2 linked regions of the Sinobacterium norvegicum genome follow. The main gene of each other region encodes a partner of the protein of the gene in region 2 in a complex. Links are inferred from orthologs where the notes say so. Each region holds a gene or a part of one and is shown on either strand. Other genes may lie near its edges. The genes, in order: L9P87_RS07865 and lptA.

Region 1 (3,221 bases), on a different replicon or contig from region 2:
GAAGTTCTCGATTTCTTTGTCGGTGATTTGAATCTTGTTGTTAATATTGCCAGCCTGAACCTGCTGAAGAATCATTTCACGGCGAATCTGCTCGCGGGTGGCCTGGTAGCTTAAACCATCAGCTTCAAGCGCTTTTTGGAACTGTTCGAGGCTGAGACCGTTTTGGCCAGCAACACGAGACATGGCCTCGTTAAGCTGTTGGTCCGAAATACGAACACCGCCACGCTGCCCCATCTGTAGCTGCAAATTCTCGACTATCATGGTGTCGAGTACATCTTTGCGCAGCTGATCTTCAGGTGGTGTCGGCCTGCCTTGGGATTTAATATTGTAATGTATCTGCTCTAGGCGCTCATCGAGTTCGCTCTGCATAATGACGCCATCGTCGACCACGACAACGACGCGATCGAGCATCTGCACTTCGGCCCAGCTGATGATAGGCATCAGGGTCAGCGCGGCAATAGCGCTATAGCGTGTGATGATACGGGGGATACTGTACAACTTACTTATCATGTTCTTCGCGCTCTTCAAAACCAACAATACTGTCGTCAAGGTCTAGACCGTTTCCGACACCGCCGAGTCCTTTAAGTTGAAAGTGGAGGTAGACGCCGTGTTCTACCTCATTATTGCCATCGATACCCTTCTGATAGACCAGTTGGGTCTTCCAGCAACAGCTGTTGTATTCTATACCGGCAATCTCTTCGAGAGAACGTTTATTCGAATGATCGTAGTTATATCGACCAATAAACGCCCAGTTGTCGTTGATCGGGATGACACCGGAGATATCGCTCTGGTTGGTATCGCCCTTATAAAGCGTCTTGCTGCCATCGGTCTCGGTGACATAATAATCATCGCCGGTGGCGGTGCGGTAACTGAGGTTGAGCAGGGCATAATCATTGGCGTTGTAACGCATGGTAATATTGCCCTGTTTGGTCTCATTCAGCTCGGTATCCCACAGAATATTCGAGATAAAACGCAGGTTTTCCGTCGGCCTGAAACTGGCTTCACCGGCGATATCAGATTGGCGGCTGTCGATGGCAAAATCAGTCTCTGAGCTGCTGTCCAACCCGACTTTACGCTCATCAAAGTAATAAATCTGGCCGAGCGAGAAGCTGGCGCGCTCAATGCCGGTGCTGTTGTCGATGAATCGGGTGGTGACACCGGCCGATATCTGGTTGGCATCATCGATTAAATCGTGGCCACTGAACCGGGTATCTCTGAACAACTGGTTGTAGCTAAAGGTCAGTTCGCCGGTGTCAAACAGCGGGTTGTCCGATTGGTCTTCATACTGGCTGTATAGATAGAACGCCCTGGGTTCCAGCGTCTGGGTATAGCCGGAGCCGAAAAGGTTGAGGTCGCGATCGAAAAACAAGCCGGCTTCCACACTGGCCATACCGGCAGTGGTTGAGGGGCTGTAGTCCTCTCTGTTCTCGTTCGGGTTGCCGGTCTCATCATCGAGTTGATAATGCAGGCTGCGCACCTTGGCTGTTGGTGTTAGATAACCCCAGCGGCTCTCGAAGGTATAGCTAATACCGGGTTCTAAGTAGAGGCGCTGGCCTTGAATCTTGTTGTCGTCGTTGTGGGCGAAGTCGGTAAATTCACTGACTAGCAGCCAGTTAAACTGATTGCCCTCGGGAAAGCCGGTGGTGTTAACCTCCAGTCGTGGCAGCATTTGGTAGGGCTCATTGACGGTGTCGTTAATGGTTTGATACTGCTGGGCCTTGGCCTTGAATGTCAGGCCGTAGGTGTTGTACCAAAGCTCTGCTTTTTGATCGAGGTGGGTCTGGCGCTTGACGTCCAGGCTCTCTGCGCTGATGTCGTTGAGGTAATCATCGTCGGAGACCTTGGTGTAGTCTATTCTGTGCTTTAGGCCGTTGATATCCCCTTGTTCCTGGACGCCAACCAGCCAGCGTGTGTCCTCGTATTCCTCATCGTCTAAATAAGCGCCACTGAATACCCACTCGCTGTATTTGTTGAGGTAGCGGGTTTCGAGTTCGGTGGAGAGGCCGCGACCATGGATATACCTTGGTGCCAGTGTGGCATCGTAGTTTTCGGCCAGATTAAAGTAATAAGGCACGGTAATATCGAGGCCATTGCCGCCCTTGGCGGTACCTATGGTCGGCCACAGAAAGCCCGACTTACGGCGGTCATCGATGGGAAAGGTAAAGTAAGGTATGTAGGCAACAGGCACGTCTTTGATATACAGCTTGGCGTGTTTGGCGGTGCCGACCCCCTCGTCGTGTTCAAGCTTGATATCGGTGGCCTGCATATACCAGTCGTTACTGCCCGGGGCGCATCGGGTATAGCTGCTGTTGTATAACTCTGTCGTCATCTCGCCTGTTTTGCTGAGATGCTCAGCGTCGCCGCGAACCGCCGCCTGATGGATGACAAACTCGGCCTCATTAATCGTCCCAGTGCCATCGGCAGAGTTGAAATAGCCGCTCTCGCCCAGCATCAGAATGCCGCTGTCTCTCACCGTCACATTGCCTTCGAGCTCTAATATGTCACTGCTGTTGTCGGCGCGGGCCTCATCGGCAAAAATCTGACGGCTGCCCTGATTAATCACCACATCACCGACAAACTTGGCGCTGTTTTTATCGGTAATCTCGGTGCTGTCGGCGCTGACCTTGGTGGGGGCTTCATCCGGTGAAAGCAGGGCGTCCGGTGATGGGTTGATTGGGGCGACATACATGCCGTTGCAGCCGGGGCGCAGTTGAGCACGTTGTTCAGGGCTTAAATCGCAGGCAGGCACCCAGTCGAGGGCGCGGGTGTTGCCACAGCTGTCAGCCCAGAGTTGGCCGGAGCAGAGAATCAGGGTGATGGCAGTGGTTAACTGTTTGCGAGGGAAGCGGCGGCGGATGAAATCGCTGGCCGTTTGTCGGTTTAATAGTGGTGTCGTCGACGCCATGGGTTATAAAATATCCAAAGTTCGATGTGAAGTTGGGCGTGCCGCTGTATGCCGAGGTAAAAATGTGAGTAAATACGGCACTGTGATCACGTTATTGTTGGTATACAACGATATTATCTAGGCGATGATAAAACATTCTAGCTGTTGTTCCTATATTGCAAATGAGATGGAGGCGTAAATTGTCGTTCGAGGCGTTATTAAATTGGTCGAGAGAGCAGTTACCAGAGCTGATTGATCAGCCCTATCAATGGTTGTCGGTATCCGGCGATGCCAGTTTTCGTGTTTATTATCGTTTGTCTTATGCCTCGGGCAGCTA
Region 2 (3,147 bases):
CTCGTGCAGGCCCTCGGCCTGACTGTTCCGGCTGTCGATATCAAAGTCTTCGCCGCCAGGTCCTGCGCTACCACCGGTGTTCTGGTAAACATCATCCCACTGTGTATCAACGGGAAGCTCTTTGGGGATGTTGTCAGGGTTTGACCAATCGATATCAGACTGAGCGGCATCGGCGGGCGTTTCGGGGCTGGCTGTTTCTATTTGGGCGGGTCCCTCAGTCGTATGGTTGAGGGCTTCTAAATTATTTTCCGGTGAGGCGTTATGTTCCTCTTCGGTGACTTCGAGCATGGGGTTGGAATCGAGAGCCTGCTGGATCTCTTGTTGTAAATCGAGCGTTGACAACTGGAGTAGGCGAATAGCCTGTTGCAGTTGCGGGGTCATCGTTAATTGCTGACCCATTTTCAGTTGCAGCGATTGTTTCACAGCGACAGATTCTCCCAAGCGAACCGCGTATCAGTCTCTGTTTGCTATTTTCGGTTATAGCAATAATAAGAGCTCTCTGAATAGCCGGATATCCGCCGGCAATCTAGTAAGGCCGGCATTATAATCATCAGTAACTCTGTAAAAGCAGTAGTTATTATCAAATTTATACAGCGTCAGTTTATCGGTAGTCGCGACGACAAGCAAACATTAGACCAGCTTTAAAATAGCCTTTGTGTTTAGAGCTTGAATTGCTCACCCAGATAGACTTTGCGGACCTGATGATTACTCAAAATAGTCTCTGCGGTGCCCTCGGCAATAATATAGCCTTCGCTGACGATATAGGCCTTGTCACAGATGTCGAGGGTCTCTCTGACATTGTGATCGGTAATGAGTACCCCGATGCCTTTGGACTTCAGGTGATTAACAATCCCTTTGATCTCGTTAACCGAGATGGGGTCGACGCCAGCAAAGGGCTCATCGAGCAGGATAAATTCAGGCTCTGTGGCCAGCGCTCTCGCTATTTCTACCCGGCGCCTTTCACCTCCCGAGAGAGACATGCCGAGGCTTTTACGAATATGGGTGATATGGAATTCTTGTAGCAGCTCTTCCATTTTTGCATGACGCTGTTTCTTGTTTAAATCCTGGCGTGTTTCGAGTATCGCAAGCAGGTTGTTTTCCACCGATAATTTGCGAAAAATTGACGCTTCCTGTGGCAGGTAGCCAATCCCGTGTTTGGCCCGGCCGTGCATAGGTTCTGCGGAAATATTGGTGTCGTTGATCCACACCTGGCCGGCATCCTGGGGCACAATCCCGACGACCATGTAAAAGCAAGTGGTCTTACCGGCGCCGTTGGGGCCGAGTAGGCCGACAACTTGCCCGCTGTCTATCGACAATGAAACATCTTGAATGATTTTACGTTTTTTATAGGCCTTGGCTAAATTGTTGGCTTTCAGGGTCGCCATCTAAGGTTGCTCACTTTTATCGGTGCTGTCAGTGTCAGTTGGCGCCTCTGGCGCGGGCTCGCTGGTGGGTATGGCCTCGTCCGGTATTCTATCTGATGGCGGGGTGACCTCTGCGGCGGGTGCCTTCTTTTTACTGGGGGGGAGGACTACGTGAACGCGGCCATCGCCCTCTTGTTGGTCTTTGTTGCCCTTGGCTTTGACGATTTCTTCCGCCATGAGGTATTCAATCTGTTCGCTATCGACCTGGGTGCCATCCTGTTCGATACTGGCCTGGCGGGTCAGAACGAGTAGCTCTTTGGCGGCATAATAGTCGATGATTTCGCCGCGGGCATAGACTATCGCCTTGTTTTCTTCGGGGCGCTGTTGCAATTTTGCCGGTTTGCCCAGCGCCTGAATTTTGGATAATTCGCCGTTGACCTGGTTGATGATAATTTTGTCGGCTTCAATATGAAGCGTGCCTTGGTCGAGTTCGACATTACCGATATAGGTGGTAATCGCATTCTTATCGTCACGCTCGGCGCGATCAGAGCGAATATGAATAGGTTGTTCGCGGTCAGTAGGCAGCGCCTGGGCCAGCTGGACCGTCAGCAAGGAGCAGAGAATCGCAATCGCTGTTAGGGGGCTATGGCTCATAAACAGAGTGAACTCCAGAGAGTAGAGAAATAAATTCTTTGTTGAAGTCAGCGTGCATCCCCGTCGCCTTGGTGACGCCTGATGCCTGGGTAATCGTCACCGCTTCTTTGGTATCGGCGGTATTGAGTACGGTGTTAATTAATAATATTTCAGTGTTCAGCACGGTACTGTCGGCAGCGGTATTACCGGTGGTAATCACTACATTGTTGGTTAATAGTACGGTTTTATCAGGGTTTACCGTAGCATTTTTTGCCGAGGCTATCTGTTTTGTCACACTGGCCTCGTAACTCTTGATGACCGGGTTAGTCACAAAAGAGGTGTCGCTGTGATCGAAGTGAATCGCTTTGTCAGCAATCGAGTGGGTATCCAGCTTGCCGTCGACATCGAAACTGCGGTGATCGGCTTCGGTGATATACCATGCTGGTGCTTTAATCACGGCGGCCACTAGCAGGTCGCCGGTATTGTTATCCGGCGAGGTGAAGTAGGCAACAGCAGTGACACCAATGACGGTGGCGGCTGCGGCCAGCCATTGTTGTACCTGTCTCGATCGTTTGCTCACCGGCTAGCATCCGTAACGTGTTAATAGTGTCAAAATTATACCAGACCGGCTCGTAATAGTGCATGCAGATGGACGACACCGGCTAGGTTATCGTCTTGGTCGACAACAACAACAGAGGTGATTTGGTTGTCCTCCATGATTTTCAAGGCACTGGCCGCCAACATGTCGGGGCTGACAGTCTGGCAACCTGGGTTCATCAATTCGCCAATAGTGGCTCGGTGAATGTCGATTTCGCTGTCGAGGCTGCGTCGTAAATCACCATCCGTGAAGACCCCAACGACTTTTTGTTGTTCGTCGACAACAGTGGTCATGCCGAGGCGTTTCTCGCTGATCTCAACCAGCGCCTTACTCAGCGTGGTATTGGTTGAAACGCGGGGGATTTCATCACCATAGACCATGGCGTCAGACACTTTCAGCAGCAGGCGTCTACCCAGAGTGCCACCGGGGTGAGAGAAAGCGAAGTCGTCGGCGGTAAAGCCTTTCTCCTCGAGCAGTGCAATAGCCAGTGCGTCTCCCATGACCAGTGCCGCGGTAGTGCTTGATGTTGGAGCTAAATTCAGTGGACAGGCC

What was found.
Region 1: lptA (region 2) and L9P87_RS07865 share a complex: the UniProt entries of both Escherichia coli proteins name them as parts of the lipopolysaccharide transport and assembly complex. The link is inferred for Sinobacterium norvegicum from one-to-one orthologs.

The regions. Positions count from the first base shown.
Region 1 is NZ_CAKLPX010000001.1:1,755,697-1,758,917, reverse strand. Bases 203-3,221 are described here. They hold L9P87_RS07865 (LPS-assembly protein LptD), read right to left. Parts: upstream 2,906-3,221; coding sequence 500-2,905; downstream 203-499. Other genes in these bases: L9P87_RS07860 (aminoglycoside phosphotransferase family protein), read left to right, coding at 3,085-3,221; L9P87_RS07870 (peptidylprolyl isomerase), read right to left, coding at 203-510. Also shown: more of L9P87_RS07870, read right to left, coding at 1-202. UniProt on the Escherichia coli protein: Together with LptE, is involved in the assembly of lipopolysaccharide (LPS) at the surface of the outer membrane. Contributes to n-hexane resistance.
Region 2 is NZ_CAKLPX010000007.1:47,582-50,728, forward strand. Bases 203-3,147 are described here. They hold lptA (lipopolysaccharide transport periplasmic protein LptA), read right to left. Parts: upstream 2,019-3,147; coding sequence 1,386-2,018; downstream 203-1,385. Other genes in these bases: L9P87_RS17280 (RNA polymerase factor sigma-54), read right to left, coding at 203-423; lptB (LPS export ABC transporter ATP-binding protein), read right to left, coding at 660-1,385; lptC (LPS export ABC transporter periplasmic protein LptC), read right to left, coding at 2,008-2,577; L9P87_RS17300 (KpsF/GutQ family sugar-phosphate isomerase), read right to left, coding at 2,613-3,147. Outside these bases: more of L9P87_RS17280, read right to left, coding at 1-202. UniProt on the Escherichia coli protein: Involved in the assembly of lipopolysaccharide (LPS). Required for the translocation of LPS from the inner membrane to the outer membrane.